3 regions of the Verrucosispora sp. ts21 genome follow, and region 2 is predicted to be linked to each of the others. Evidence: riboswitches for the same ligand, from Rfam matches in the RefSeq annotation. Region 2 holds a riboswitch; each other region holds the start of a gene.
What was found. A riboswitch is a leader RNA that binds a small molecule or an ion and turns the genes downstream of it on or off. The one in region 2 is predicted to bind cobalamin.
Positions count from the first base shown of each region.

Region 1: it holds a riboswitch for cobalamin, as region 2 does, so the genes downstream of both, metE (5-methyltetrahydropteroyltriglutamate--homocysteine S-methyltransferase) here and C1A38_RS07375 (ribonucleoside-diphosphate reductase subunit alpha) in region 2, are expected to answer to the same signal.
Region 3: it holds a riboswitch for cobalamin, as region 2 does, so the genes downstream of both, C1A38_RS24365 (ABC transporter substrate-binding protein) here and C1A38_RS07375 (ribonucleoside-diphosphate reductase subunit alpha) in region 2, are expected to answer to the same signal.

Region 1 covers NZ_PNOZ01000058.1:27,856-33,508, reverse strand. Annotated here, with positions in the region: gene C1A38_RS22535 (fatty acid desaturase family protein) at 1-965, opposite strand, end outside; gene C1A38_RS22530 (sensor histidine kinase) at 1,075-2,382, shown strand; gene C1A38_RS22525 (response regulator transcription factor) at 2,334-2,969, shown strand; cobalamin riboswitch at 3,279-3,490, shown strand; gene metE (5-methyltetrahydropteroyltriglutamate--homocysteine S-methyltransferase) at 3,604-5,653, shown strand, end outside.
Region 2 covers NZ_PNOZ01000012.1:45,227-58,364, reverse strand. Annotated here, with positions in the region: gene C1A38_RS07390 (fumarylacetoacetate hydrolase family protein) at 1-290, shown strand, start outside; gene C1A38_RS07385 (aldehyde dehydrogenase (NADP(+))) at 287-1,819, shown strand; gene C1A38_RS07380 (endo-1,4-beta-xylanase) at 2,004-5,378, opposite strand; cobalamin riboswitch at 5,619-5,824, shown strand; gene C1A38_RS07375 (ribonucleoside-diphosphate reductase subunit alpha) at 5,960-8,335, shown strand; gene C1A38_RS07370 (ribonucleotide-diphosphate reductase subunit beta) at 8,389-9,384, shown strand; gene C1A38_RS07365 (VOC family protein) at 9,492-10,295, opposite strand; gene C1A38_RS07360 (non-ribosomal peptide synthetase) at 10,453-13,138, opposite strand, start outside.
Region 3 covers NZ_PNOZ01000071.1:1,063-14,200, forward strand. Annotated here, with positions in the region: gene C1A38_RS24360 (FecCD family ABC transporter permease) at 1-848, opposite strand, end outside; gene C1A38_RS24365 (ABC transporter substrate-binding protein) at 881-1,816, opposite strand; cobalamin riboswitch at 1,902-2,034, opposite strand; gene C1A38_RS24370 (M14 family metallopeptidase) at 2,161-4,041, opposite strand; gene C1A38_RS24375 (DUF4229 domain-containing protein) at 4,205-4,543, opposite strand; gene C1A38_RS24380 (hypothetical protein) at 4,619-5,041, opposite strand; gene mqnE (aminofutalosine synthase MqnE) at 5,121-6,290, opposite strand; gene C1A38_RS24390 (C40 family peptidase) at 6,557-8,101, shown strand; gene C1A38_RS24395 (hypothetical protein) at 8,785-9,252, opposite strand; gene C1A38_RS24400 (hypothetical protein) at 9,834-10,040, shown strand; gene C1A38_RS24405 (DEAD/DEAH box helicase) at 10,242-12,050, shown strand; gene C1A38_RS24410 (putative glycolipid-binding domain-containing protein) at 12,264-12,893, shown strand; gene cds1 (L-cysteine desulfhydrase Cds1) at 12,973-13,138, opposite strand, start outside.

The DNA.
Region 1 (5,653 bases), on a different contig from region 2:
TAGGAGGTGACGAGACCGGTCTGTACGTAGGCGACGCCGATCTCGGCGCAGTACGCCTGCACGATCGGTTGTGCCTTGCGCAGGTTGGGCGTCGGCATGCCGGGGAACAGGTGATGTTCGATCTGGTAGTTCAGGCCACCGAGCGCCGCGTCGACCAGCCGGTTCCCCCGAACGTTGCGGGAGGTCAACACCTGCTTGCGGAGATAGTCCTCGGTGCCCGTCGGGTGCGGCATGCCCTTGTGGTTGGGAGCGAAGGTCATGCCGAGGTAGACGCCGAACAGCGCCTGGTGCAGCAGCAGGAAGGCGACGGCCTGCAACGGCGAGAGAACGAGCACCAGCGCGCCGAGGTAGCCGACGGCGTGCAGGATCAGCAGCGCGCTCTCCGCACGCCGCTGTTTCACCGTGCCGTCGCGCAACGCCTTGACGCTCGACACCTTCAAGCTGACGGCGAGCAGCGTCAGCAGCGGGAAGAACAGCGCGGCCTGGTGCCGGGTGATGAAGCCCTTCAACCCGCGCCGGCCGACCGCCGAGTCGGTGGTCCAGACCAGCACCTCGGGAGCCACGTCCGGGTCGAGGTCGTCGTGGTTGGGGTTGTTGTGGTGACGGGTGTGCTTGTCCATCCACCAGCCGTAGCTCATTGCGATGCCGAGATTGCCGGCCAGCATCCCGGCGACCGCGCTCGGACGTCTGGTGCGGAACACCTGGCGGTGCGCCAGGTCGTGCGCCACGAGTGCGACCTGGGCGAACGTGACGGCGAGGAACACGGCGGTGATCATCTGCCACCAGGAGGAGCCGAGGGCGAAGAAGGCCGCCCAACCGCCGACGAACATCAGCGTGACGATGCTCAGCCGGACGACGTAGTAGGCGGGCCGGCGGCGCATCAACCCGGCGTCGGTGATCCGGCGGGACAGGACGGCGAAGTCACTGCCGGTCGTCGACTGCGACGGTCTCGTGGTAGTCGTCATGATTCCAGCAGACCGCCTCGGACGGGCGCTGTCAGGAACGCTGTCACCCCGCCGATCGGGGGTGCTAGCACCCCCGAGAAACGGCGGTCGCGCGGGCACAATGGCACCCGTGGACGTGGCCGGGCCTGACGAGCGGACGTACGAGTGGGCGCGTCGGGGTGTACGCGCGGTGCTCGCCGGTCTGGCCGCGATCGGCCTGGCCCTGGCCAACGTCGCGCTGCTCGTCGTATCGCTGCTGGCGCTGGTCCTGGTCCCGGTGCCGCTGCTCGGCATGGCGCTGGTGTCCTGGACGACGACGCTGGTCCGTAAGCGAGCGGATCTCGAACGCCGGCGTGCCGCCTGGGCCGGGGTCCCGGTGCCACGCCCCTACCAGCCGCCCCCGCAGCGGGGCATCGTCGGCGGCTGGCGGCGCTTCCGATGGATCGTCACGGACCCGGCCACCTGGCGCGACCTCGCCTGGCTGCTGCCCGGCGGGATCGTCGGGGCCACCCTCGGCGCGATCTCACTGGCCGTGCCGCTGTACGGGATCATGGGTCTGACGCTGACACCGCTGTGGATCTGGCTCGGCACCGACTGGTACGGCTACGGCACCGTCTGGTCCATCGACACATTCGGTGAAGGGCTGATCTGCCTGCCGCAAGGCGCCGCCATCCTGGCCGGCGGTCTGTGGGTGGCGCCCTGGCTACGGCGCGCCGACGCGTACTTCGCCCGACTCCTGCTCGCACCGACCAAGGCCGCCGAACTTCGCCTGCGGGTCACCCAGCTGACCGCGACGCGCGCCGACACGGTGGACGCCCAGGCAGCTGAGCTGCGTCGCATCGAGCGCGACCTGCACGACGGCATCCAGGCGCGGCTCGTCTCGCTGGGCATGACGATCGGTCTCGCCGACGAACTGATCGACCGGAACCCGGCCGCAGCCCACGAGATGCTCGCGGAAGCGCGTGAAGCGAGCAGCGCCGCACTTGTCGAGCTGCGGCACCTGGTCCGGGGCATCCACCCACCCGTGTTGGCCGAACGCGGGCTGGACGGCGCGGTGCGGGCGTTGGCGCTCAGCCTGCCCGTGCCGATCACAGTCGATGTCGACCTGCCCGGCCGCCTCGACACACCGGTCGAGTCGGCCGCGTACTTCGCCGTCGCGGAGACGCTTACCAACATGGTCCGCCACAGCGGTGCCCACACCGGATCGGTGTCCCTGCGGCACACGGACGCAACGCTGACGATGGTGGTCTCCGACGACGGCGTGGGCGGCGGCGACCCCGCGGCCGGCACCGGTCTGCGGGGCATCGAACGCCGCCTGGCCGCCTTCGATGGCACGATGGCCCTGTCGAGTCCGCTCGGAGGGCCCACCGTCATCACCATGGAGTTGCCGTGCGCGTTGTCATCGCCGAGGACCACGCGCTCCTCCGGGACGGGCTGACCCGAATCCTGCGGGCCTACGACTTCGACGTCGTCGCCGCCGTCGACAACGGCCCGGCCCTGCTGCCCGCCCTGACCACCCACCGGCCCCAGGTGGCGGTCATCGACGTCCGTCTCCCGCCGACATTCACCGACGAAGGTCTGCAGGCTGCGATCGCCGCTCGTACCCAGATTCCCGGCCTGCCCATCCTCGTGCTCTCCCAGCACGTCGAGCCCTTGTACGCCCGCGAACTGCTCAGCACGCCACACGGCGGCGTGGGCTACCTGCTCAAGGACCGCGTGTCCCACGTCGGCGAGTTCGTCGACGCCGTGCGCCGGGTCGCCGCCGGCGGTACCGCCATGGACCATGAAGTCATCTCGCAACTCCTCGCCCGCCGAGAGCCGCTGGCGGTGCTCACCCCCAGAGAACGCGACGTCCTCGGTGAAATGGCCGAAGGTCGCTCCAACGCGGCGATCGGAGCCAAGCTCCGCATCACCGAGAAGGCCGTGAGCAAACACATCAACAACATATTCACCAAACTCGACATGCCGCCCTCCGATGACGACAACCGGCGCGTCCTCGCCGTCCTGGCGTACCTCAACGCCTGAGCGGGTGGAAGGCGGACGCCAGCGCCGGCCGGCCGCATCCGACCTGGGTCACTTGGGTACGTCCGTGTGGGGCTGTCAAACGAACGGCCCTGCGTCGGGACTGTACGAGTAGCGGCTGACCGGCCGATCAAGGGAGAGACGCCATGCTGGTCGATCAGCCGAGACGACCAACGCGTACACACCAAACGCCTCGAACCTTCGACACACCGGCCCGTACCACGTCCGACACGCCACCGACCCCGGCGTCCTCGACCTGACATCCATCCCGCACGTCGGACAGCGTGACGCGGAGACGACCGTCAGGCCCGTACGATGGCGAGCGGCGCTGGTTCGCCCCATCCCGCCAGGGTGGGGTGTCGTAAGAGGGAACCCGGTGAGAGACCGGGACTGCCCCGCAGCGGTGAGTGGGAACGACCGCCGTCAACGAAGCACTGGACCGCCAGGTCCGGGAAGCGACGGCCAGTAGGTGACCTCGTGTCATGCCCGCGAGTCCGAAGACCTGCCAGCGCTGCGCACGCCACCGGTGTGCGCCGCCGGCGGCCTCTCGGGAGGGCCAGGGCGGAAGCGGGCACCGTGAGATGTGCCTGCCTTCCCTCCCGGGTCCGCTGGGCACTTCGAGGGAAGGACCCCACAGGTGACTACCGCATTCGGCCAGAGCACTGTGCTCGGCTACCCACGTATCGGCGTCGATCGTGAGCTGAAGAAGGCCGTCGAGGCGTACTGGGCCGGCACCATCGACGTCGACGCTCTGGAAAGCACCGCCGCCGGGCTGCGCGCGCAGGTGTGGCGGACGCTGCACGACGCCCGCCTCGACGCGATCCCGTCGAACACGTTCTCCTACTACGACCAGGTCCTCGACACGGCCGTCGCCGTCGGCGCGATCCCCACCCGCTTCGCCCGGCTGGGCCTGCCCGCGCTGGACACCTACTTCGCCATGGCCCGCGGCGTCGACGCCGAGCCGGCGCTGGAACTGACGAAGTGGTTCGACACCAACTACCACTACCTGGTGCCGGAGATCGGCCCCGACACCGTCTTCACCGCGAACCCGGCGAAGGCGCTGGGTGAGCACGCCGAGGCCCGCGACCTGGGCATCACCACCCGACCGGTGTTCATCGGGCCGGCCACGTTCCTGCTGCTGGCCAAGGGCGACGATCCGTTCGCCCGGCTCGACGACCTGGTCGACACGTACGCCGCGATCCTCACGGCACTCGCCGAGGCGGGGGTGGCCTGGATCCAGCTGGACGAGCCCGCCTACGTCGCCGACCGCACCCCGGCCGAGATCGACGCCCTACGCCGCGCCTACATCCGGCTCGGTGAACTCACGCACCGGCCGAAGATCTTCGTCGCCACCTACTTCGGTGACCTCGGCGCCGCCCTGCCGGCGCTACTGGACACCCCGGTCGAAGCAATCGGCCTGGACCTGGTCGCCGGCCCGGGCAACCTCGACCGACTCGCCGCCGCCGGCCCACTGGCCGGCAGGACCATCGTCGCCGGCCTGGTCGACGGACGAAACATCTGGCGTACCGACCTGCGCGCCGCGATCGCGGCCGGAGCGACGGTCGCCGGGCTGGCCGACCACGTCGCCGTGTCCACGTCCTGCTCCCTGCTGCACGTCCCGGTCGACCTGACCGCCGAAGCCCGCCTCGACCCCCGGTTGGCCGCGCGGCTCGCGTTCGCCCGGCAGAAGGTCGACGAAGTCGTCCTGCTCGGCCGCGCGTTGCGCGACGGCACCACCGCGCTGCCCGCACCGCTGCCGGCCATCCCGGCGGCCTGGCGCCACGACGACGTCCGCGGACGCCTCGCCGCACTGCGCCCCACCGACCGGCAGCGCGGCGACTACGCCAGCCGGGCGGCCCGCCAGCAGGAACGGCTGGGGCTGCCGGAGCTGCCGACCACCACGATCGGGTCGTTCCCGCAGACCACCGAGCTGCGCAAGGCCCGCGCCGCACACCGCGCCGGCAGCCTCGACGACGCCGGCTACGCGTCGCGGATGCGCGCCGAGGTCGAGCATGTCATCCGGCTGCAGGAGCAGTTGGGTCTGGATGTGCTCGTGCACGGCGAACCGGAACGCAACGACATGGTGCAGTACTTCGGCGAGCAGCTCGACGGTTTCGCCGCCACCGAACACGGCTGGGTGCAGTCGTATGGCTCCCGCTGTGTCCGGCCGCCGATCATCTACGGCGACGTGGCGCGCAGGGCACCGATGACGGTGGAGTGGTCCACCTACGCGCAGTCGCTGACCAGCAAGCCGGTCAAGGGGATGCTCACCGGCCCGGTCACCATCCTGGCCTGGTCCTTCGTCCGTACCGACCAGCCTGTCGCGGACACTGCCGACCAGGTCGCGCTCGCCCTGCGGGACGAGTGCCACGACCTGGAGTCGGCAGGAATCCGGGTCATCCAGGTCGACGAACCGGCGTTGCGCGAAACGCTGCCGCTGCGCAAGGCTGACCAGAAGGCATACCTGGACTGGGCCGTCGGCGCGTTCCGACTGGCCACCAGCGGCGTCGCCGACGACACCCAGATCCACACCCACCTGTGCTACTCGGAGTTCGGTGAGGTGATCACCGCCATCGACGCCCTCGACGCCGACGTCACCAGCATCGAGGCGTCCCGGTCGAAGATGGAGATCCTCGACGACCTCGCCGCGATCGGCTACCGCCGGGGCGTCGGCCCCGGGATCTGGG
Region 2 (13,138 bases):
AGATGGCCCAGATGTCGCGCGAACCGGAGGCGTTGGTCCGCCAGTTGATCGGCCCCCACCACCACTATCCCGACGGGGTGGTGCTCATGCTCGGCACCATGTTCGCGCCGATTCAGGACCGCGACCATCCCGGCGAGGGGTTCACCCACAAGCTCGACGACGTGGTGCGGATCAGCGCCCCCGCCCTCGGCACCCTGGTCAACCGGGTCCGCCATGCCGAGGAGTGCGAACCGTGGGACTTCGGGGTACGCGACCTGATGCGCAACCTGGTGCGAAGGGGATTGTTGTGAACGTCGTCAGCACGCTCGACCCGAGCAACGGCCAGCGCCGACAGACCCATCTGCGGGAGACCGGCGACGCGGATCTGGAGTCGCTCACCACCATCGCGGCCACTGCCGCAGCGTGGCTCGCCGACCTCGGCAGGTCCGGACGTGCCCGCCTGCTCGACGCGATCGCCAACTCACTCGAGGCCAACCGCGCGAACCTGGTGGCAGTTGCCGACTCGGAAACCGGCCTCGGCCGCGCGCGGCTCGACACCGAACTCACCCGCTCGGCCACCCAGTTCCGGATGTTCGCCGACGTACTGCGCGACGGCGGGTATCTCGAAGCAGCGATCGACCACGCCGCCGATACGGCACTCGGTCCGGCACCGGACGTACGACGCATGCTCGTCGCGTTGGGCCCGGTCGCCGTCTTCGGCGCCAGCAACTTCCCGTTCGCCTTCTCGGTGGCCGGCGGCGACACCGCGTCCGCACTCGCCGCTGGCTGTCCCGTCATCGCGAAGGGGCATCCCTCGCACCCGCTGACCTCCGACGCGTCCGGCGAGGCGATCCGGCAGGCCGTCGGAGAACTGGCCGGGCCCGACGGGGTGGTGGCCGTCGTCTACGGGCAGGAGGCCGGGCGTTCGTTGGTCCGCCACCGGGCCATCCGGGCCGCCGCGTTCACCGGCTCCATCGGCGCGGCTCGCGCCATCCAGGCAGCGATCGACGAGCGCACCGACCCGATTCCGTTCTACGGGGAGTTGAGCAGCGTGAATCCGATCGTCGTGCTGGAGGCGGCGGCGGCCGAACGAGGCCTGACGATCGCCGCTGGGCTGTTCGCCTCGTTCACCGGTTCCGGCGGCCAGCTCTGCACCAAGCCGGGACTGACGTTCATCCCGGCCAGCCCCGCCGGCGACCGGCTGGTCGATGCGCTCGGGGAGCAGGTCGCCGACGCTGCCGGCACGGTGCTGCTCAACGAGCGCATCCAGGACGCCTTCGTCGCCGGTGAGGCATCGCTGGAGAAAGCCGGCGCCCGGGTACTGGCCCGACCCCGGATCACCGCCACCGGCGGATTCACCGTGGCACCGGTGCTCATGGAGGTCGACCTCACCGAGCTGTCCGCCAACCTGACCGACGAGTGTTTCGGCCCAGCCATGATCGTGGTCCGTTACCGGCAGGTCGGTGACCTCGACACGGCGCTGGAGGTCGTACCGCCGTCACTCACCGGGACGATCCACACCGGCGACGGTGACGACCGGACGGTCGTACGCCGGCTCGCCGAACTGCTCGCCGCACGCTCGGGGCGGCTCGTCTTCGACGGCTACCCGACCGGGGTGCGGGTCTCCTGGGCGCAACACCACGGCGGCCCCTGGCCGTCGACCAACTCGCTGCACACCTCCGTCGGCGCCACGGCCATCCGCCGGTTCCTGCGGCCACTGGCCTGGCAGGGCGCGCCGGAGTGGCTGTTACCTGAGGAACTGCGCGACGGCTTCGTCTCGATCCCACGCCGCGTCGACGGGCGACTGGAGCCGGGGCAGGGCGACGCGGCGACGAGCTGACTCGCCGACCCGGGCCCTCGGCCGGCAGTTGACCTGGTCCGACCTGACCGAGCTGCTCGCCGACGAGGGCAGGTGGTCGGCCGGCCTGAACTGAGCCGCTTCGTCGGTTCCCCGCAGATGACGGCCCCCGGACAGCACGGGAGGGCACATCCGACAACGATGTGCCCTCCCGTCGTACGTGTCGCTACAGGTTGGCGCAGTAACCGACGCTGAAGGTGCTGGCCCCCGGCTTCAGGGTGCGGTTCCAGTCCACACCCCTGATCCGGTAGCTACCGTCGTCGAGGCGTTCGCGCTTGAAGTTCCACGCGTCGTAGATGTCGCCTTCGAGTTGCACCACGGCGGACCAGTCGACCGGCTTGTCGCTGGTGTTGGTCGCGGTGATGGTCGCGCAGTAGCCGCCACCGCTGTCGGAGTACCAGCGGGTGATCTGCTTCAGCGCCACATCCACGTTCGACCCGGCCACCAGGCGACCGACCCCCCAGCGCGCGGTGCTCTGGTAGCCCGCGCCCTCCTGCTCGGCCCAGTTGCGGATGCTCGTCCGGGCCCCGTCGGAGGCGTCGTTGACCTGGAAGTCCAGGCCGTGGAAGGTGCCCAGGCCACCATATTCGAGCAGGCTGATCGCCGCCTCGACGGTGTAACCCGTCGGGGTGCGGACCGTCGCGCTCTCCAGTCGGTTCGCCTGGAACCCCTCGTCGCCGGTGCCGAACGACACCACGTTGTCGGCGTTGATCCGGATCTGCGTGTCGTCGTACCGGAAGCTGCCGTTCTTGAAGTTGCCGGCGTCGACGTAGATCTCCACCGAGTCCTGGATCCACGGGTCGGAACCGGAGACGTCCACCACCGGGTCGGTGACCTCGGCCAACACGTAGAGCGTCTGACCCCGCCAGAGGGTACGGACCTGCGCGCTCGCCCCGTCGGTGCCGGAGACCTGCTTGTCCGTGGTCACCGTGGTCGCGTTCGCCCAGGCGGCGTCGACCGAGCCGTCGATCACCGGCGCCTCACCGGCCTCCCGTACCTCCACGTAGGACAGTTCCTCGACCAGGGTCAGGGTGCCCAGCGCGCCCGGAGTGTTCCACCCGGAGGTGGTGTCACCGTCGCGCACCTGCACGTCCAGGGTGCGGGTGTCGCCCTCGGCCGCTGCGGACAGCGGCAGGTGGGCGACCAGGTGGTAACCGCCGTCGCGGGCGGCGGCCACGGCCGGTACGTCACCGCTGCCGTCCCGGGCGACGTGGTAGGTCTCGCCGTCCAGCACGAAGCTGACCCGGTCGGTGCCGGAGACCGTGGTGTCGTCGACCGTGACGTACGCGGTCAGGTGGTCCGGCGCCCAGCGCAGCTGGAACCCGGCGACGTCCTCGACCTGGTGCAGCGGCAGCTTGCGCCAGGTCAGGTCCGTCGGTGCGGCGGCGGCCAGCGGCACGTCACCGGCGAAGACGTTGGCGGTGCGCAGCCGGGCGGGCAGCTCACCGTCGACCGCCCCGTAATAGGCCGGCTTGGCGCGCAGGTTGTCGTCGAACAGCAGCGGCCCGCCGTTGCCGGAGCGCCAGGAACGCCCGTCGGTGAGCCCCCAGACCGTGACGGCCAGCAGATCATCGGCGTACGCCCGGAAGACCCGGAAGGCGTCCCGGTAGTAGTAGCCCTGGTCGATGAACTTCGCCTGGGTGGCCGGGGTGCCCGTGGTGACGTCGAGTTCGGTGACGGCCTGGGTGACCGGCAGATCCGAGAACGTCTCCAACGCGGTCTCCAGGGCGCTGATCGGCATGGCCAGCGACACGTGGAACTGGTGGCCCACCCCGTGCACCGGCACGCCGCGGGCGAGCAGGCGCTGCACCAGGGCCAGGTAACGGGCCTGCTTGCCGCTCTGCTCGGTGTTGTAGTCGTTGATGAACAGGGTGACCGGACGCTCCGCGCCTTCGGCGGCGTACACGTCGTTGAACGCCTCGTCGGCGTAGGTGAAGGTCAGGTCGATGAAGCTCTCACCGAGGATCCGGTACCACTCGCTGCGACGCAGACCGTCGCTGTACTCACCGCTGTCGCTGACCACCTCGTTGACCGCGTCGAAGGCGTACAACGGGTTGGTGGGGGAGCCGAACTTGCCGTACCGCTCGCTCATCGACTCGGCGACGTTGAAGATGTGCGTACGCAGCCGATCCCGCAGCACCTGCTGGTCGGCCGCCGAGGTGCTCAGCGGCTGACCGGCGGAATCGGTGAAGAACCAGGCCGGGGTCTGGCTGTGCCACACCAGCACGTGCCCGTAGACGCGCAGGTCGTTGTCGCGGGCGAAGTCCATCATGGCCAGCGCCTGCTCGTGCGGGCGGAAGTTGCCCGCCTCGTCGTACCAGGCCTCGGGCTTCATGTGGTTTTCCGGCGTGATCTGGTTGAAGTGCCGGGTCAGCAGCTGGGCGGGAGCACCGATCGTCTCCCGGCTGTCGATGGCCACGCCGACCGGGAAGTCGGTGGTCTCGTACAGCGGGGTGAGGTCCTCGATGACCGGCGGCTCAGGCACCTGGACGACGATGTCGTCGGCCAGGAAGTCGCTGGTGTTGCCGGCCACGTCCTCGCCCTGCCAGCGGGTCTCGAAGTAGAGGAAGGCGCTGTCCGCCGCCGGCATGGTGAACCGTGCGGTCACCTCCGTCCAGCCCGAGTTGGTGATCGTCTCGAACTGGGCGAGGGTGGCGAACGACTGGCTGTCCCCGGTGGTGCTGGCCAGGCTGAGCCAGATCTGGTCGGCCGGCTGACCCTCGGCGAACCGCAGCCACGCGCTGAGCTCGTAGGTGACACCCGCGGTGAACAGGCCGGTCACGTCGCGGCCCAGGCCGGCGCCCTGGTTCACCCGGTCGGTGACCAGCGCGGCGGAGGTGCCGCCGTGCGCGACGTCGGTGATGGTGACCGTCGGGGCGCCCGGACCACCGTCGCGGGGTCCCCAACCGTCCAGGCCGTCCTCGAAGTCGGTGTCGATGACGATCGTGCCCGGCTCCGGCCCGCCCCCGCCGCCGTCCAGCGCGGTGATCAGGACGTCGTCGAGCAGGAACGGGGTGTTGCCTTCCGCCTCCACGTAGAGGGTGGCGGCGTCCAGACCGGTGGGCAGGGTGTACTCGCCGCCGATGCGTACCCACTCGTCGGCGGTGGTGGTGACGTTGTCGCCGATCCAGGTGTAGGTGTTCTCACCGCCACCGGCCGGGGTGGACTCGACGGTGAAGTGCACGCCGGCACTGCCGTCGGTGCCGGTCGGAAGTTTCGCCCAGGCGGTGACCGTGTATCGGTTGCCGGGCCGCATCAGCGCCGTCGCGCTCGTGGCCGGTCCCTGCCAGTTGGCGGTACGGCCGGTGACCGACAGGCTGCCGTCGCTGTCGCGCCCCTCGTCGGCGATGGCGAGGGTCACGTCACCACGCGGCCCCCAGGGGGCGTACGAGTCGGACTCGAAGTCGTTGCTGAGCACGACCTCGTCGGCTGCCGCCGGGGTGGGGGCGACGGTGATGGCCGCGACGAGCGCGGCCGAACAGAGTACGGCGAAAGTTCGTGATCGGCGTCGTGATCGTTGGGACGGATTCCACAGGCGCATCGACTGGTCCCTTACGCAAATTGGACAGTGGTGGGGGTGCCTGACGTCGGGTTTCCGGACAGATCCAAGCGCGTGCATGCTATGACGAGCCGATTGGCATAGCCAGAGCTTCCGGAAGTTTTCGGAAACATGTGCGGGCTCGAAGGCGTCCGCGCCCATCGTCGCGCCCGGTTGGGTGATCCGTGCGGCGCGCGCGACGACACAGCATGTGGTGTTGAGGTTCCTGGCCTGTTCCCATATATAGTGGTGTCCGCAGCTGGTTCGGCCGTCACTCCACGACGGCCGAGGCAAGAGGGAACCCGGTGGAATTCCGGGACTGCCCCGCAGCGGTGAGTGGGAACGACCGCCGTCAACGAAGCACTGGATCCGCCAGGTCTGGGAAGCGACGGCCAGTAGGCACGAACACGCCCACGAGTCCGAAGACCTGCCAGCGCGCCGTACGCCTACGCGTGCGGCGGTCGAAGGCCGCGCGGGACGGCCGACGCCATCAGCTGGTCATCGACGGCAGTCAGCCCGTCCGGTGGCCGGCGGCGTCCTCCCGCGTGCCCGTCGACCTTCGCCGACCGGTACGAGGAGGGACCATGACGGTGACCCGGGAACAGGCGGGGCCGGAGCAACGCCGGCACGTGATGCAGGTGCGTAAACGCAACGGCGACACCGAGCCGGTGGATGTCAACAAGATCGTCAAGGCGGTGGAGCGCTGGGTCACCGACCTGGACGAGATCGACCCGTTGCGGGTGGCGACGAAGACGATAAGCGGCCTGTACGACGGTGCGACCACCGCCGAACTGGACAAGTTGTCGATCCAGACGGCCGCCGAACTGATCGGTGAGGAGCCGCAGTACTCCAGGCTCGCGGCGCGGCTGCTGGCCGCGTTCGTCGACAAGGAGGTACGCGGCCAGCAGGTGGCCAGCTTCAGCCAGTCCATCCGGTACGCCCACGGCCTGGGCCTGATCGGCGACGAAACCGCCGCGTTCGTGGCCCGCAACGCCCGCAAGCTGGACGACGCCGTCGACCCGGCGGGGGACCTGCGGTTCGAGTACTTCGGGCTGCGCACCGTCGCCGACCGGTACCTGCTGCGGCACCCGCAGACCCGGCAGGTGGTGGAGACCCCGCAGTACTGGCTGCTGCGGGTCGCCTGCGGGCTGTCCCAGACACCCGGCGAAGCGATCGGCTTCTACCGGCTGATGTCCAGCCTGGCGTACCTGCCGAGCTCGCCGACGCTGTTCAACTCCGGCACCCGACACACCCAGATGTCGTCGTGTTTCCTCGTCGACTCGCCCCGCGACGAACTCGACTCGATCTACGAGCGCTACCACCAGGTGGCGAAGCTGTCGAAGTTCTCCGGTGGGATCGGCATCTCCTGGACGCGGGTGCGGGGTCGAGGGGCGCTGATCCGGGGCACCAACGGGCGCTCGAACGGCATCGTGCCGTTCCTCAAGACCCTCGACGCCGGGGTGGCGGCGGTCAACCAGGGCGGCCGGCGCAAGGGTGCGGCCTGCGTCTACCTGGAACCCTGGCACCCGGACATCGAGGAGTTCCTGGAGCTGCGGGACAACACCGGCGAGGAGTCGAGGCGTACGCACAACCTGAACCTGGCCAACTGGATCCCGGACGAGTTCATGCGCCGGGTGGAAGCCGACGGCGACTGGTCGCTGATCGACCCCTCCGACGCGCCGGAGTTGCCCGACCTGTACGGCGAGGCGTTCGACGAGGCGTACCGGGCGGCGGAGAAGAAGGCGGTCCGCACGGTCAAGGCCCGCGACCTGTACGGGCGGATGATGCGCACCCTCGCGCAGACCGGCAACGGGTGGATGACGTTCAAGGATGCGTCGAACCGGCTGTCCAACCAGACCGGCGCACCGGGCAACACCATCCACCTGTCGAACCTGTGCACCGAGATCCTGGAGGTCAACAGCGACACCGAGACGGCGGTGTGCAACCTCGGATCGATCAACCTGGCCGCGCACCTCACCGCGGACGGCATCGACTGGGACAAGCTGCGCGCGACCGTCCGCACCGCGGTGCTCTTCCTCGACCGGGTCATCGACATCAACTACTACCCGGCGCAGCAGGCGGCGGCGTCGAACCCGCGCTGGCGACCGGTCGGGCTCGGGCTGATGGGCTTGCAGGACGCCTTCTTCACCCTGCGCATGCCGTTCGACTCCACACCGGCCCGGGAACTGTCCAGCCGGGTGCAGGAGGAGATCCTGCTGACCGCCCTGGAGACCTCGGCGCAGCTCGCCCAGCGGTTCGGCCCGCACCCGGCGTACGCCGACACCCGCGCGGCGCGCGGTGAGCTGCACCCGGACCTGTGGGGCGCCGACGTCACCCAGGTGCAGCGGTGGACGGCGCTGCGCGAGACGATCGCCGCGCACGGCCTGCGGAACTCGCTGCTGGTGGCCATCGCGCCGACGGCCACCATCGCCTCGATCGCGGGTTGTTACGAGTGCATCGAGCCGCAGGTGTCCAACCTGTTCAAACGCGAGACGATGTCCGGGGAGTTCCTCCAGATCAACACCTACCTGGTACGCGAACTCAAGGCGCGAGGGCTGTGGACCGCGCCGATCCGCGAGCAGATCAAGCGCGCCGAAGGATCGGTGCAGGGCATCGCCGAGCTGCCCGAAGAGGTACGGGAGTTGTTCCGCACCGCGTGGGAGCTGCCGCAACGGGCGCTGATCGACCTGGCCGCCGCCCGTGCCCCGTTCATCGACCAGTCGCAGTCGCTGAACCTGTTCATGAGCGCGCCGACCATCGGCAAGCTCTCCTCGATGTACCTGTACGCCTGGAAGTCCGGGCTCAAGACCACCTACTACCTGCGCTCGCGTCCCGCGACCCGCATCCAGCAGGCCACCGTCGCCGTCACCCCGACCGTCACGTCGGTCGTCGCGGTGAGTGATGACGAGGCACTTGCCTGCTCCCTGGAAAATCCCGAAAGCTGCGAGGCCTGCCAGTGACCACCGTCTCCGAATCCCACACCAGCACCGGCACCGGCTCGGGGGAGCAGCAGATGCTGCTCGACCCCGGCATGGACCTGACCCTGCGGCCGATGCGCTACCCGCAGTTCTTCGACCGCTTCAAGGACGCGATCAAGAACACCTGGACCGTCGAGGAGGTCGACCTGCACGCCGACCTCGCCGACCTGGCCAAGCTCTCCCCGGCCGAACAGCACCTGGTGTCCCGGCTCGTCGCGTTCTTCGCCACCGGCGACACCATCGTCGCCAACAACCTGGTGCTCAACCTCTACCAGCACATCAACTCCCCGGAAGGCCGGCTCTACCTGTCCCGGCAACTGTTCGAGGAGGCGGTGCACGTCCAGTTCTACCTGAACCTGCTCGACACCTACGTGCCCGACGAGAAGCAACGGTACGAGGCGTTCGCGGCGGTGGAGAACATCCCCTCGATCGCCCGCAAGGCCGAGTTCTGCTTCAAGTGGATCGACTCCATCTTCGAGCTGCGGGAATTGAAAACACGCGCCGACCGGCGGGCGTTCCTGCTCAACCTGATCTGCTTCGCCGCCTGCATCGAAGGACTGTTCTTCTACGGCGCCTTCGCCTACGTCTACTTCCTGCGCTCCCGAGGGCTGCTGCACGGGCTGGCCTCCGGCACCAACTGGGTGTTCCGTGACGAGTCGATGCACATGGCCTTCGCCTTCGACGTGGTCGACGCCGTACGCGCCGAGGAACCCGACCTCTTCGACGCTGAGATGCAGCAGCAGGTGCGCGACATGCTCGCCGAGGCGGTCGACTGCGAGGTCCAGTTCGCGGCCGACCTGCTGGAGCAGGGCGTCTCCGGCATGCCGCTGGCCGACATGCGCCAGTACCTGCAACACGTGGCCGACCGGCGGCTGGCGGTGCTCGGCATCGAACCGATGTACGGCTCGACGAACCCGTTCGCCTTCATGGAACTGCAGGACGTGCAGGAACTGTCCAACTTCTTCGAACGCCGCGTCTCGGCCTACCAGGTCGGCGTCACCGGCACAGTGGCCTTCGACGACGACTTCTGATCCCGGTCTGATCCGATTCGCCGTTTCGGCGGTATGGCGGTCACCCACCCACCCGGATACCGCCATACCGCCGAAACGGCTTCCACACGCTGTAGGGCGAGTAGGCGTCAGGCAGTCAGGACGCAGAACTCGTTCCCGTCGGGGTCGGCCATCGCCACCCGACCGGCGTCGCTCCGACCGGTCTCGCTCCGACCGGCGTCGGCTCGGCCGGTCTCGCTCAGACCGGTGTCGCCTGGGCTCGCACCCGGGTCGGCGTCGATTCGGGTTGCGCCGAGGGCGAGGAGGCGGTCGACCTCTGCCTGCTGGTCACCGCCGGGCGGGGGAACGAGGTCGAAGTGCAGGCGGTTACGGCCCAACCTCGGCATCAGTGGTGGGCCGCCCCAGGTGAGCTTCGGGCCGCCGTGCGGCGATCGGATCGCGGTCTCCTGGTCCTGGTCCCACACCAGCGGCCAGCCGAGCGCAGCAGCCCAGAAGTAGCCGACCTGCTGGGAACCGTCGCAGGCCAGCGCGCCGACGAACCCGCATTCGGCGAGGAAATTGTTGCCGGGCTCGATGACGCAGAACTCGTTGCCCTCGGGATCGGCGAGAACCACGTGCTCATCGTCGGGGCCCTGCCCGACGTCGACGTGCCGCGCGCCGAGCGCCAACGCCCTGGCCACCGTCTGCCGCTGGTCCTCCACGGAGGTGCTGGTCAGGTCGAAGTGCATCAGGTTCTGGCCGATTTTGGGCTCCTGACTCGCGAGGAAGCGAAGCCGGAAGCCGGTGTCGTCGGTGGGCAGAAGGGCGACTCCGTCGAGTGGATCGTCCGTCACGTTCCACCGCAGCAGTTCCGACCAGAAACGCGCGAGCCGCGACGGTTGATGGGCGTCGACGCAGAGCGCGAACAGGTGACATGCCATCTCGTTGCTCATCTCCGTTCCGCAGACCGACCAGGCCGAACCGCAGCGCCGGCCCGGTCACCGTCGACCGACCAGCTCGACCACCGCACCGGCCCGGTCACCGTCGACCGCTGGACGGAAGCGTAGGGCCGAGCCGCGACGGGCGCAGCTGAGTAATTGGCCTGAGCGGTCAGCGTCCGAACCTCCCGAGCAACTCCGACCCGATCGGGTGGTGCAGCAGGTGCAGGGGCGCGGCGTCGATGCCGGCCTCGGTGAGCGCCTGCGCGTACGTCGCCGCGGTCGCGTCGTCCACCAGGCCGTGCACCAGCGGCAGGTCCGCAGCGGTCGACCACAGCAGCGATTCCAACCGGCAGGAGGCGATCGTCCCGGGCAGCCCGAGCACGTTGCCGTCGACCGGCACCGGCGGCAGGTCTCCGGGTATGTCGCGTGCGGTCTCGCCGACGTGCAGGAGTCCACCGCCGACCACCAGGATGTCGTGGTCGCGGCGCATCCGGGTGAGGGCCTTCGTGGTGTCCAGTGCGGGCGGGAACGAGTCGTCCACCACGATGGTGCCGGGTGCCAGCCGGTCGACCTCGATCGGTGCGGTGGCCGCGCTCGTCGCCGCGATGATCACGTCCGCCGTGTAGCCGAGCGGGGCGATTCCCGGTGCCGACGGGCACACCTCGATGGTGCCGGCGAAGCCGTCCGCCCGCAGGCGCGCGGCGTGCTCGCCCAGTCGGGGCGCGGCGGCAGGAACGTCGCAGAGCACGAGTCGCGCGGGCTGCTCGGCACGGGTGAGCAACAGCCGCAGCGCCGAGAACCCGATCGAACCGAGACCCACCACGGCGAGGTCGCGGCCGGCGAGGCTGCGCCCGGTGGCGGCCAGCGCGGCCTGCACCGTGCGGACGACGGAGACGACGGTGACGGCATGGCCGGTGGTCACCGCCACCCCGCTGCGGGTACGGCGCAGCACCCCGACGCCGTAGCCGGTGCGGGCGGGAATCATCCCGGCCAGTGACACGCAGCGGGCGCCGAGGCGGGCGGCCAGGTCCACCGCCTCGGCGGTCTCGTCGGCGAGGGCGTCCCCGGCGGCGGTCAGCTCGTCGGCGAAGCGGGGCAGGCAGACGAAGCCGGAGACGCCCAGCGGTGTGGTCAGCTGCTCCAGCAGACGCGGACGGCCACCGGGAAAGAGCAGTTCGCGTAGCTGGTCCCGGGGCAGGCTGCCGGCGGGCAGCCCGGCGATCGCGGCGAGCTGGGCCGGTGGCGGCAGGTAGCCGACGATGGCCGCAGCCAGCCTGGTCGATCGGCCGGGAATGGCAGTCGTCGCCGGCACGGTGGCGGCGTCACCGGTGACCACGGCAGGTGTGGCCGTCCGGTCCCCACGGGCCGGGTCGGTGTGCGCGGCGGCGGTCAGGTCGGCGCGGAGCCAGTCGGCGAGCCGGCGCAGCTCGGCCGGGGTGACTGTGACAGGACAGCCGCGCAGGGTGACCCGGAGCCCGTCCCGCTCGGGGCGCGCGGTCAGGAACAGGTCGGTGCCGAGGGGCGGTGGCGTCAGTTCACTGTCGGCGTCCCAGTCGAGGCTGAGCCGATCGGCACCACTCGGCACGGCCGGCGGCGCGGTGCGGGCGGAGAAGTCCAGGAAGCTGAAGAAGAACTGCGCTCCGATGGGCGTGCCGCCCGGGCCGGTGGGCACGGCCGCCGCGATCGACGGCGGGTCGTCGTACCGGCGGGCAGTGGCGACCTCGGCCCCGACGTGGGCGAGCTGTTCGGCGAAGTCGGCCGAGCCGCCCAGCCGTAGTGGCAGCATCGCCGCGCACGGGCCGAAGATCCGGTGCAGGTCCGGCAGCGGATGATCCCTTCCGGTCAGCGCCAGGCCGAAGACCAGGTCGTCCTGTCCGGTGAACCGGGCCACCACCCGGTGGTAGGCGGTCAGCACCGGGGCGTACAGGGTGGTCGCCGCCGAGGCGGCCAGCCGGCGCAGCCCGGCGACCACTGTCCCGTCCAGGGTGAAGCCGCAGACCGGCTCGGAGGTACCGCCCGGGTCGGGCGCGCTGCCGGGGGCGGGTAGCACCGGCGGCCGGTACGGGGTGCCGAAGCGTCCGCGCCACCAGCCGTGGGCGTCCGGGTCGGGTGGGCCGGCGGCCCGGTCGGCCAGCAGTTCGACGTAGTCGCGGAAGTGGGTGCGCAGCGGAGGCAGTCCGTCGGGCTGGTCGGCCATCAGCCGGTGGTAGACCGTCAGCAGTTCCTGGCCGAGCAGGGCGGCGCTGTAGCCGTCACCGATCAGGTGGTGGCCGTGCACCAGCAGGATGTGGTCGTCGGGGGCGAGCCCCAGCAGTTGCAGGCGCAGCAGCGGCCAGGCCCACGGCTCGAAGCGACGGCGGCGCTCATCGGCGACCAGGTCGCCCACCTCGGCGGGGTCGGCGACCGCCCGGTAGCCGACCGGTAACCGTAGCGAGGCGGGAAGTTCCTGCTGGACCGGGGGACGGACGCCGGCCGGAAAGACGGTACGCAGCATCGGGTGCCGGGCCACCAGCAGGTCGACGGCGCGTTGGAAGACGTCGCGACGGAGCCGGCCGCGCAGTCGTAGCCGGGCCAGCCAGGCGGTGCCGTCGCCCGGTGCGATGGCATCGGCGAGCAGGAAACCGCGCTGGGTGGCCGTCACCGGGTAGGGCCCGTCCGCGTCGGCGTGCACCGCCGGGCCGGTGACCCGGTCCGTGGCTGCGGCGGTGCGGCCCGTGCCGTCGGTGATGCGGCGCGTGGCGGTGGTGGCGTCGATCTCGGCGGCGAGGTCCCGCAGGGTTCGGTGCTGGTAGATGACGGTGGGGCTCGGTGTGGCCGGGAACTGTTCCTGGACGCGGGCGAAGACCTCCAGCACC
Region 3 (13,138 bases), on a different contig from region 2:
GCCGAGACCGCGGCGGCGGTGCCCAGCGAGGCGGCGGCGATCAGCAGGTACCGCGACCGCTGCGGGTGCAGGCCGAGGCTGGCCGCCTCGTCGTCACCGACCGAGAGCACGTCCAACTCCCGCCGGTGCAGCAGCACGATCACAGTGGTGATCAGGAAGTACGGCAGGACCAGCCGGACGTCCTGCCAGCCGGCGGTGGCCAGCCGCCCGAGCAGCCAGGAGTAGACGGCCTGGATGCTGTCCGCGTTGCGTTGCAGCAGGTACGTCTGCCCGGCGGAGAGGAACGCGGAGACGGCCACCCCGGCCAGGATCAGCGCGGCCGGCGAACGACTGCGCCCACCGGCCGCACCGAGCAGGTACGTCATGATCACCGCACCGAGCGAGCCGACGAAAGCGGCAAGCGGAATGGTGGGCGGCAGACCGGTCAGCGCACCGCTCGCACCGACGCCACCGATGGTCAGTACGACGGTGACCGCCAGCCCCGCCCCCGCGGCCACCCCGAGCAGGTACGGGTCGGCCAGCGGGTTGCGGAACACCCCCTGGTAGGCACCGCCGGCCAGGGCCAGCAGCCCGCCGACCAGCAGTCCGAGCACCACCCGGGGCAACCGCAGCTCGGTGACGATGGCGACTTCCCGCTCAGTCAGTCCACTGTCGACGTGCACGCCGGGCAGCAGGTTGAGCAGTTCGAGCGCGACACTGCCGGGGGGCAGGCTGACCGGGCCGAGCGAGACACCGGCGACGACCGCGACGAGTACGGCGACGACACCGGCGGCGAGCCAACGTTTCCGCAGGCCCGCCGGCCGGGCCGCCGGCGACAGGGAGGGGCCCCTTTTCAAGGCTTGACGCATGGGAAGGGTCCCCTGTCAACGCCTGCCGTTCGTCACTTCTCGGCCTTGGTGGTGGCGTCCACGATGGTGCGCAGCAGGTCCACCACGCGCGGGCCCCAGCGGGAGGCGATGTCGTCGTCGAGCTCCACGATCTGGCCGTCGCGTACGGCGTTGATGTCCGCCCAGCCGCTGCGCGCCGAGACCGTGGCGAGGCTCTGCTGGCAGCACTTGACGTCGGAGAGGAAGACGAAGTCCGGGTTGGCCGCGACGATCATCTCCTGGGAGAGCTGCGGGTAGCCGCCGCTCCTGCCGTCCGCGTCGGCCGCGTCGGCGATGTTCTCCAGGCCGGCGAGGGAGTAGATCGAGCCGATGAAGGTGTTGCTGGTGACGGTGTACAGCTCCGGGCCCAGCTCGTGGAAGTAGGTGGGTGCCTGAACCCGCTGCGGCACCTCGGCCACGATCTTCGCGATGTCGTCCTTCATCCGCTGCACCACGTCGGCGCCGGCGGTGGCGTTGCCGGTGAGCACACCCAGGTCGGTGATCTGCTGGTACGTGTCGTCGAGCGTCTGCGCCGCGGGGGTCAGGTAGACCGGGATCTTCAACGCCGCCAACTGGTCGACGATCTTGTTCCGGTCGTCGCTGAGCACCACCAGGTCAGGGTTCTTCGCGGCGATCGCCTCGGCGTTGGGCTGGTAGCCGGACAGCTCCGTCTTCGGTGCGTCGGCCGGGTGGTTGGACTGGTCGTCGACCGCGACGACCTGCGGGCCGGCACCGACCGCGAAGAGCATCTCGGTGGCCGTCGGCGCCAGCGAGATGATCTTCTCGGGGCGCTGGTCCAGCGTCAGCGACCCGACGGTGACGGGAAAGGCGCCGCCGGTCGGGCTGCCGCTGGCCGTGGGGGTCTCGGTGGTCTTCTCGGCGCAGGCACCGAGCGCCAGTGCGGCCACCGCGAGGGTGGCGGCGAGAATCCGGGGGGTACGTCTGAACATCGGTCCTCCTGTCGGTCGAGGAGTGTGGTGCTTCGCCGACAGGGAGCCACAGGCACCCGTGGGCGAGGCGCCCTTCCTCGAGAGCGCGTGTCGCGACCGCGCCACAGGCGACCTGGCTCGTCCCCCGCTCGGGGGCATCACAGTTGCGGGACAGCGCCGGTTTCACACCGACTTCGCTGTGGCGGGTCGGTAGAACCGTAGCGCACGCCCGGTGGCCGCCCCGCCGAGCCGGGGGACGGCCACGTGGGTCGACTCGACGCCGAGCCGACCCACGCATCTGGTACCCGAGTCACTTCCTGAAGACGGGGCCCCGCGCGAGGGGGGTGTGACGGGGCCCCGTCGGCTCAGGAGGCGGTGATGGTGACGTTGTCCACAGCCGCTTCGACCAGGCTCGCCGTGGAGGCGTCCGCCGCCTCCACCAGGATCCGGATCGACTGCCCGGCGTACGGGGTGAGGTTGAGGCTGGAGGTGGTCCAGGCGCCGTTGCGGTTGCTGGCCGCCCCGGCCTGGCTGAGCAGGGTGGTGGTGCCGCCGTTGTGCACCACGCTGACCCGGAGGTAGTCGGCCGAGGACGAGTTCGAGCCGTGGGCCAGGTACCACGCCAGCGACAGCGTCAACGTGCCGCTCGACGGCAGGGTGATCGCCGGGGAGCGGGCGCTCGTCACGCCGCCGTCGACGTCGTAGTCACCGGCTGCGGAACCGGCCAACCGACCGGTCACCAGGTCGTTGCTGCCGGCGTACGGGGTGAGCTGCTTGGCCCCGCTGGAGTTGGTGGCCTGGGCGGCACCCCGCTCCCACTGGCCCGAGGTCGCGGTGTCGGTGCCGTTGGGGTTGATCGTCCAGCCGGTGTTGGTCTCGAAGGTGTCCGACCAGACCGTCGTACCGCCGCTGCCACCACCGCAGTACTGGGCCTGCTTGTTGATCGCCCGGTACGGGCAGTCGGCGTACTCGGCGAGGATGAGCACCGCCTCACGGTTGCGCGTGGTCTGCTGCGGGATCACCTCGTCGGGCGGGTAGAAGCCGCCGCCGGAGGCCGAGCGCGGGTACAGCTCGAAGGTGTACGCCCAGATGCCGTGCACCGCCCACATCCAGTCGATGCTGCTGCCGTCGGTGATGTACAGGTCACTTGACTGCTGGGGGGTGAAGTTGTTTGTCGCGGCCATCTGCCGACCGATGGTGGCGAAGGTGTTGTACTGGTCGGCGTTCATCCCGGTGGCGGTGTCGTTGTACGTGTACCCGTACGGCCAGAGCACCAGCTCGGAGTAGGTGTGGAAGTCGATGTTGGCCTTGATCTGCTGGACTCCACCGACGACCCGGCTGTTGACGAAGTTGCGCAGCGCCTGCGTCTCCGGCGCGGAGAAGGCCGAGGGACCCCGGTAGGTGTCCGAGGAGGTCGAGCTGGAGGAACCGCCGCAGCAGCCCCAGTTGTAGCTCCAGTTGCGGTTGAGGTCCGTGCCGACGTACGACGATCCGCTGTTGGGTTGGCGGTTCTTGCGCCAGGACCGGTAGGAGCCGGTGGCGATGTCGTACTCGCTGCCGTCCGGGTTGACCGACGGCACGATCCAGATCTCCCGGTTGTTGACCAGGTTGGTGATCCGGGAGTCGGAGCCGTAGCTGTCCGTGAAGAGGTTCATCAGGTAGATGGCCATCTCGACGGTCAGGTGCTCACGGGCGTGCTGCTGTGAGTTGAACAGGATCTCCGGCTCGTTCTCGTCAGTGGCGACGTTGTCGGAGATCTTGATCGCGACCAGGTCCCGGCCCTCGTACGAGGTGCCGATGCTGATCTTGCGGGCGATCGCCGGATGGTCCGCGACGACCTTGTTGACCACGGCGACCATCTCGGCGTAGTCGTGGTAGTTGGCGTCGGCCGGCGGGAAGGCCAGGGCACCGACGTCCCCGTGGTCATGCCCACGGTCCGTCGGCGGCGCGGCGATCGGCTCCAACGTGAAGCCGAGCCGGGTGATCGCGGCAGCCTCGGCGCGGGTGGCCGAGATGTGCAGCACCCCGTGCTCCGAGTAGTCGATCGCGGCACCGGTGCGGGCGACCGCGGTGCGGTCGGCCAGCGTACGCGGGCCGAGCACCCGGTAGGGCGCGGCAGCCGGCTGTTCATCCCGGTCCGGTGCGGGTCGAGCGGAGACCGGTGGTGCGGAGAGTGCGAGCAGGCCGAGACCGGCGGCGACGATCATCGCCAGCGTCCGGCGGACAGGGTTGGATCGGAAGGCCATGGACAACCTCCTGGAGGCGCGGGGTTTCCCGCTCGGTAGCGGCCAGCCCACCACCGGTCACATGGTCATATCAACATCGGTCGCTGTTCCGCCCATCCCAACCTGATCCTCACGTCGGCAACATGGTTCCGCCGACGGATGCTCGGCGGAGCCGAGCGCCTGCTCAGGCCGACGGACCGCGCCCGGAATCGGAGCCGCCCGGCTGCTCGGTCGACGAACCGGACTCGCCGGTCGAGGTGCCGGCGCCACCGGTGGCCTGGTCGTCGCCGGCCAGCGCGGAGCGCAGTTGCTCCTTCTCGGTACGACGTCGTTCGGCGGCCGCGGCCATCTCCTCGGCCATCTCGTCACGCCAGCCCTTGAGCAGGAAGAACGACAGAGCGGCGGAGAACAGCAGCGCCACGATCAGCTTCAGGAAGATGTCGATGTCGACAGGCCAGAGGGCCGCCACCACGACCGCGAACAACCCGACCCGGCCGAGTGTGTACTTGACCGCCGCACTCACGTTCATCCACTCCGCTCGTTCACGTCGCCATGTGCGTTCCGACCAGCCCACTCCGGGCGGTCCGTCCGACCCGGATCAGCTCGTCCGGTTGACCAACCAGCGCACGCCGGGGAACCAGACCAGCGCGTAGACCACGGTGAAGGTCACCGCGGCCAACCCGCCGGACGCCAGCGGCGGCAGCCCGGTCGCGAGCCCGGCCACCAGCAGCCCGGACACCACCGCCACCGCGACGGCCACCAACGCGGCCACCACCCGGGGGGCACCGAAGTCCCAGGACCGGAATTCCTCCCAGAAGAGCCAGGCGGGCAGGATCACCGCGAGCCAGCCGTTGGCCTGGCCGAAATCACCGGCCCCGAACCAGGCGAAGGCCCCGTCGAAGAGCACCAGCACCAGCATCCCGATGACCGCACCGGCCAGCGCCACGCCGATCAGGTCACCCAGGTACTGGATGCGCCCCTCGGCGTCCCGCCGGGGAAAGGTGCTCTGCTGCTCGCTCATCTCCCCGAGAAGGGTACGCGAGCCGGGTCGGCGCCCTCGCGCTGGCCAGCGCGAGGGCGTCTGCCGACGCGTCGAGAGGTCAGGCCCAGACCTGCTGCGGCTCGGCCCGACGCTGCGCCAGGGTCGGCGCGGCATCGTACTCGCGGACCACCTCGTAGCGGGTGTTGCGCTCCATCGGGCGGAAGCCGGCGTCCCAGATCAGGTGCAGCAGGTCGTCGCGGTGCATGGTGTTCGGCGTGCCGTACGAGTCGGCGTCGTGGGTGATCTTGTATTCCACGACGGAGCCGTCCAGGTCGTCCACGCCGAAGTTGAGCGACATCTGGGCCACCGAGAGCCCGTGCATCACCCAGAAGCACTTGACGTGCGGGACGTTGTCGAACAGCAGCCGGGAGACCGCGAAGGTCTTCAGCGACTCGGCCGGCGAGGCCATCGTGGTGCGGGCCTGGATCCGGTTACGGATCTTGCCGTCCGCCGAGTCCACGAAGTCGTGCTGGTAGCGCAGCGGGATGAAGACCTGGAAGCCGCCGGTCTCGTCCTGCAACTCGCGCAGCCGCAGCACGTGGTCGACCCGGTGCCGGGGCTCCTCGATGTGGCCGTAGAGCATCGTCGACGGCGTCTTCATGCCCTTGCTGTGGGCCAGCCGGTGGATCCGCGACCAGTCCTCCCAGTGGCAGGCGTGGTCGACGATGTGCTGCCGGATCTCCCAGTCGAAGATCTCCGCGCCGCCGCCGGTCAGCGACTCCAGGCCGGCGTCCATCAACTCGTCCAGGATCTCGTCGGCGCTCAGCCCGCTGATCTTCTCGAACCACTGCACCTCGGTGGCGGTGAACGCCTTGAGGTTGACCTTCGGCAGCGCGGCCTTCAGCTCACGCAGCACCTTGGGGTAGTAACGCCAGGGCAGGGTCGGGTGCAGGCCGTTGACGATGTGCAACTCGGTGAGCTGCTCGTCCTCCATCTCCTTGGCCTTGCGGACCGCCTCGTCGATGCGCATCGTGTACGCGTCCTTCTCGCCCGGCTTGCGCTGGAACGAGCAGTACGCGCAGCTCGCGCTGCACACGTTTGTCAGGTTGAGGTGCCGGTTGACGTTGAACATGACCCGGTCACCGTTGAGCTCGGTGCGCTTGTGGTGGGCCAGCCGCCCCAGCCAGGTCAGATCGTCACTGGCGTAGAGGGCGATGCCGTCCTCCCGGGTCAGTCGCTCTCCCGCGTACACCTTCGCTTCGAGCTCACGCTTGAGTCCGGCGTCCATCGAAAGCCCCGTCCCCTCCCAGTGCGGTCACGACCGGACCCCGGTCGCAATCCAGAGCCTACGTCGGGCACCCGGGCAGCTCACAGCGCCCTCTGCCGGACACCACACCGCTAATCGGACTCTCAGGCTTCTGTGACCCGCTCAGACATCGACACCGTCGTACCGGTGAGGTAAGACAGGGTGGGGGACGACACACCCTGGTACCGTCCCCGATCCACCGCGTCCGCACCACGACGCGGTTGCAGCACCACCGGACGAGGAGCGCAATGGTCGACAGCGGGCACGGGCGACGGCAGCGGCGACGACCTCCGGTGATCTCACCGGTGCTTCGGCCGATGCTCTGGTCTGCGCTGCTCAGCGCCGTCGCCACCACAGTCCTCGCCGCACCGGCGTACGCCGAGCCGGGCGTGCCCGTCACGGTGCCCGACACCGGTTCCCGCCCGGTGGTCACCGGCCCGCTGCAACTGCCCGGCGGCGCTCCGGCGAGCGTCCCGCCCGGTGTGATTCCCACGACCTCCTCGCCCGGTGCCAGCGCCCTCGAGCAGCAGATCAACGCCGCCGAGGCCCGGATCGGTGAGCTGGGCACCCAGCTACTCGACCTCAAGCAGCAGCTCACCGAGGCCGACACTCAACTGGCGACCGCGGCACGCGACCTGGAGTTCGCCGAGGCCGCGCTGCTACAGGCACAGCAGCGGGCCGACCAGGCCGCCGCCCAGGCGATCAAGGTCGACGCGGCCCTGCCCACCGCCGGGTTCGCTGCCGACCTGCTCGAACTGGACCTGCTCCGGCGGGTCAACCGCGGCGAACGGGCTGAGCACGACACCGCGCCGGCCGCCGGTGAGCTGGCCCGCGCGCAAACCGACGCACAGGTCGCGACGCAGGCGCACACGGCGGCCGAGTCCCGGCTGCGCGGCGTCCAGGAGCAGCACACCGCGACTGAGAAGGCGCTGCGCGACGAAGAAGCCAAGCTGGTCAAGCTGCGCGAGCAGAACGCCACCCAGCTGGTCGAGCTGGCCCGCCAGCAGGAACGCGCCGAGCAGCAACTGGGTGGCGACTACCCGACCCAGTCGGCGGACGGGCTGGTCGCGCATCCCACCGCGCTTGCCGCCCTCGCGTACGCGCGTCGGCAACTGGGCGACCCGTACGTCTGGGGGGCCACCGGGCCCAACTCGTTCGACTGCTCGGGTCTGGTCTGGTCGGCGTACCGGTCGGCGGGTTACTACAAGCTGCCCCGGGTCGCCCGCGACCAGTACTACGCGACCAGGTCCCGCACCGTGTCGCGGTCCGCGCTGCTCCCCGGCGACCTGCTCTTCTTCGCCAGCGGCAGCAGTTGGCGGACGATCCACCACATGGGGATGTACGTCGGCAACGGCAAGATGATCCATGCGCCGACCAGCGGTGACGTGGTGAAGATCTCGACGGTGCGCTGGTCCCGGCTCTACGCCGCGACGCGGGTGGTCGGTGCGGTGCCGGCTCCGTCGGTCACCCCCACACCGACGCCGACGCCCACACCGAAGCCCACCCCGACGACGCCGAAGCCGACGCCCACCACGCCGAAGCCGACGCCGACCACGCCACGGCCCACCCCGACGACGCCTTCGCCGACGCCGAACCCCACGCCCACCCCGTCGGACACTCCGTCGCCCTCCGCCACGCCACCGGGCACCACCACACCGACGCCCACGCAGACGTCGTCGGGTACGCCCGGCGACAGCGACGGCGGCGACGACACCAGCCCGACCACGGCGGCGAGCAGCCTCGCTCCGGAGGAGAGCGTTTCGGCCACCCCGTCGGCGGTGGGCGGGCGCTGAGGCAGCTAAGTCCCGACCCACCGATCGACACCCGGCCGGCACCGTACGGCCTCACTCGGAACACTGTGGGCACTCCGGCTGTGCCATCCCGCCGGAATGTGGCACGGTGTCACTCAGGCACTCCCGGTCGCGTTGCGGATCCGGGTGCGAGCGTGGCGCGGAGGCACGGATGAGCGAGCACGAGGTTCCGGCGACAGCCGACTCTGGATCGACTCCCCCCGCCTCCACCACACCGGCCTCCGATGCCGCATCGGCCCCCGCCGTCCCCATCACCGAGTCGGCCCCGGGCGTCGCGCCCAGCCCCGCAGCCGGACGGCTGGCCTCGGCCAACCAGCCTGCGGTGGGACGGGCGGGTGTCCCCCGGCCGGCCAGCAGGGAACCCGCCCCACCAGTAGGTACCGCACCCACGTCGCCGGCCGGCCCGACCGGACCCGCGCTACCGGCCGCCGCAACCGGCCTCGCGTCACCTCCCGGCGCAGCCAGCCCCGCATCGCCTCCTGGCGCAGCCGGGCTCGCGTCGCAGCCTGGCGCAGCCGGGCTCGCGTCGCCTGCTGGCGCCGGCAGGGTGGGTGGACCGGTGCGGGCCAGCGTCCGGGTGCCGGGAATGAGCCGGGTGAGCGTCGACGAGGCGCAGGCCGCCGGTGCCGGCGGCAGGGCCTCCGGGGTGTACCGGTCCACGCCGGTCAGCCCCGAGCCGCCGGAGCCCGCCCAACCCCCGGAACCAGCCCAACCGCCAACCCCGCCGACGCCCGAGCCGGAGCCCGCGCCACGTCCGCCAGCACCGGTTCCACCGACACCAATCCCACCCGCGCCGCCGTCCCCCGCACCACCGGTGCCGGGGCCACCCGCGCCGCCATCTCCGACCCCGCCGGTACCGGGTCCACCGGCGCCGCCGTCACCGACCCCGCCGGTACCGGGTCCACCCGTGCCGCCGGCACCACCGATACCGGGTCCGCCCGCGCCGCCGGTTCCGGGTCCGCCCGTGCCCCCGCCGCCGGCACCGGGTCCGCCTGTGCCGTATCCGCCGGGGCCGGTGCCTGCGCCACCTCCCGCACCCCGGCCCTCGCCGCCACTGCCGGGACCGCCGACGCCACCGCCGACTCCGCCGATGCCGGCACCACCGCCCCCGCCGGGTCCGATGCCCGCGCCACCGTTCCCGCCCCCACCCGCATCCAGCGCGAGCGTGTCGTCGGGGTCGGCTTCGGTACCAGCCGGGCGGGTCACCGGAACGGCTCCGGGGGCGTCGAACCGGGCCGGCGTCACCACCGGCCCGGAATCCGCCGGTGCGGCGCCTTTCGTGCCGGCCCCTGCGCTGCCGGTCTGGCCACCACCGGTCACCCCCACCGGACGCCGGGACGAGCCTGCCCCGAGTTCACCGGGAGCGGCACCTCGGCAGTCGACCCGCCCGGGTCTGCTGCCGGCCGCTGCCCCCGCCGTGGAGCCGGGCGGCTCCATCGCGGGGCCCCCGTTTGCGGGCGGCTCCGTCGCCGGGTCGCCGGCATCGGGCCCCTCGGTCGCGGGGTCTGCGGCTACGGCCGGATCCGTCGGGGGGTCCCCGACAGCAGGCGGACCCCTGGCAGGGTCTCCGACAACAAGCGGACCCCTCGCAGGGTCCTCGACAGAAAGCGGACCCCTGGCAGGGTCCTCGGTTGCAGGCGGCGCGCCGGCTGCGCCGCGGACCGGCGACGCGGATCTGAGTTCCTACTACGCCGGTGGCTCGGGCTCCGCAACGGTGGCCTTCCCGGCCGGTGAAGCGGACAATTCAGGCTCGCTGACCGGGCACATCCTGGCTCAGGGCTGGGCGGACAACGGCACCGAACGCTCCAGCAGCACCACTCGGGTGGTGATCGTGATGGCGGTCGCCCTGGCACTGCTCGTGGCGATCAGTGTGCTGGTCGTACTGGTCGCGAACAATGCGCTCAGCGGCCTGCTGGAGTGACGACGATCGGTGGATCGACGGGTGAAACCGCCCACTACCCCCCGCCGACGCGGGTGGCGGCTCGCCGTTCGCCGTACACTTGGGGCTGATCACTGACCCGGCGCGCTACCGTGCGCGCCTCTGGGCGTTCTTGCTGAAGATCCGGCGGCGTCGTGCCGCGGCGGGACATCGCAAATGTGCGCCCCGCTCGAAAGGTTTTTGTTGACCACCTCCGCTGTCTCCAGCACCCCGCTGTCCGCCCAAGACATCGACATCGCCCCGGCCTCGCCGTCGGCCGGCGCTGCCGGCTCCGACGACTCGATCACCTTCGAGGCGCTGGGCCTGCCCGAGCCGCTCGTTCGGGCACTCGCCCGGCAGGGCATCACCGCCCCGTTCGAGATCCAGAGCGCCACCGTGCCCGACGCCCTCGCCGGACGGGACGTGCTCGGCCGGGGGCAGACCGGTTCCGGCAAGACCCTCGCCTTCGGGCTGCCGCTGCTCGCGCGGATCGCCGACGGCGACCGGGCCCGGCCGTCCCGCCCGCGAGCCCTCATCCTGGTGCCCACCCGAGAGTTGGCCATGCAGGTCAACGACGCCCTGGCCCCGCTGGGTCGCACGGTCGGCGTGTTCCTCAAGACCGCCGTGGGTGGGGTGCCCTACGACCGCCAGATCGATGCCCTGCGGCGCGGCGTGGAGGTCATGGTGGCCACGCCCGGCCGGCTCGCCGACCTGATCGAACGCGGCATCTGCAAGCTCGACGACGTGGAGATCACCGTCCTCGACGAGGCGGACCAGATGGCCGACATGGGCTTCCTGCCCGAGGTCACCGAGTTGCTGGCGAAGACTCCGGCGCACGCGCAGCGTCTGCTCTTCTCGGCCACACTGGACGCCGATGTGGACGCGCTGGTGAAGCGCTTCATGACCGACCCGGTCACCCACTCCACCGCCCCGGCGACCGCAGCCGTGTCCACCATGGATCACCACCTGCTGCTGATCCCGCCGAGCGACAAGTTCCCGGTCACCGCGTCGATCGCGGCGCGCGCCGGTCGGACCATCGTGTTCGCCCGTACCCAGCTCGGGGTGGACCGCCTGGTCAGCCAGCTCGCGGCGGTCGGTGTGCGGGCCGGCGGGCTGCACGGTGGCAAGACCCAGCGGATGCGTACCCGCACCCTGGCGGAGTTCCGCGAGGGACGGACCAACGTCCTGGTCGCCACCGACGTGGCGGCCCGGGGCATCCACGTCGACGGGGTCACCCTGGTGCTGCACGTCGACCCGCCGAAGGACTCGAAGGACTACCTGCACCGCGCGGGCCGTACCGCCCGCGCCGGGGAGACCGGCGCGGTGGCCACGCTGGTCCTGCCCAAGCAGCGACGCACCACGCTGGCGATGCTGGAGAAGGCCGGAGTGCAGCCCGCGGAGACGCGGGTACGCGCCGGTGACCCGGCGTTGACCGAGCTGACCGGGGCACGGGAGCCGAGCGGGGTGCCCGTACGCGATGAGCCGGAGGCTCCCCGCCGGAGCAGCCGGCCCGGCGGTCCGCGCCGCTTCGACGGCCCGACCACCGAGCGCCGCTACCGTGACCGCCCCGTCAGCGACCGCCGTTTCGGCGACCAGCCCCGTGACGACCGCCGCCACGGCGACACCGGACGCGGTGAACGCCGCTACGCCGGCGACTCCCGTGGTGCGGCTCGCTACGGGGACGACTCGCGGGGCACGGGTCGCTACGGCGACGACTCCCGCGGCACGGGCCGCTACGGTACGGACTCCCGGGGCGAGCGCCGCTACGGCGACGACTCCCGTGGCACGGGCCGCTACGGGGCGGACAGCCGGGGCGAGCGCAGCTACGGCGATTCGAGCCGCAGTGAGCACAGCTACGGCGGTCACCCTCGGGGCGAGCGCCGGTTCGGCGAGCCGGCCCGTGGCGAGCGTCGGTACGGCGACCGGCCGCGCTCGGATGGCCGGGGCCCGCAGGACCGGCCACGGGAGGACTGGCGCGCGCCGAGCGGGCGCTCCCACGCGCGTACCCACTGATCGACGCTGCGCTGACGCACCGAAGATCACACTCGAACTGGGATCGAGTGGTCTCACGCTCAACCCGAGGCCACTCGATCCCGGATCGAGCACGATCAAGCCACCGGCACACGCGATCGAGCCCGACACCTGTCACGCAGGGGTGGAGCGGGGGGCTGGTGTTCGGCGCAAAGGCGCTGCCGCGCCTGGGCCGGGTGGCGTAACGTCCGATTCATGCCGACCATGTCGAAGTCGTTGCTGTGGACCCGGATCGACACCGCCGGTGCCGAACATGCCCTCGCTGATGACAGTCACGGCCTGGCGGCACACGGCACGCAGGTGGCTGCCGACCCGATTCCCTACACCTGCCGCTACCAGCTGCTGACCGACCCTCAGTGGGCGAGCGTCCGGGTCGAGGTCGAGGTCGAGGGAGCGGGCTGGCGACGCAGCGTACGCCTGGAACGGGCCACTGATCGATGGCGGGTGACCGCCGCCGAGCAGGGTGACCTGGACGCGGCCCTCGCCGCCGCCGGGCGTGCGCCGGCCGGGCTGCCGGGCGTCGAGGATCCGGACCGGCTGGCCGACGCTCTCGACGTGGACCTTGGCGGCTCGCCGCTGTTCAACACGCTGCCGGTACGCCGGCTCCGGCTGGCCGACCAGGCCGCCGACACCAGCTATCCGCTCACCGTGGTGTGGGTGCTGGTGCCGAGCCTGACGGTGCTGCCGGCCGAGCAGGTCTACACCGGGCTTGGCCCGACCCGGTTCCGATACGCCAGCGGCGGTTTCAGCGCCGACATCGAGATGGACGCCGACGGCTTCGTCCGGCACTACCCGGGCCTGGCGCAGCTCTCCACGACCCGCTGACAAGCCGCGGCCGCTCAACCGTTGAGCAGCCGGAGCGAAAGCTCGACCGCTGGCCGACCGGAGCGGAAGCCAGGCCGAGCTAGGCGGGCCAGCTGCCGTCGGTCAGGAAGCGGTCGATCGTGGCCAGGTGGGGGGCCAGGTCGAGGCCCTGCGCGCTCACCCACTCGTCGGAGTAGTACGTTTCGGCGTACCTGTCGCCCGCGTCGCAGATCAGGGTGACCACCGAGCCGGTCCGACCTGCGGCC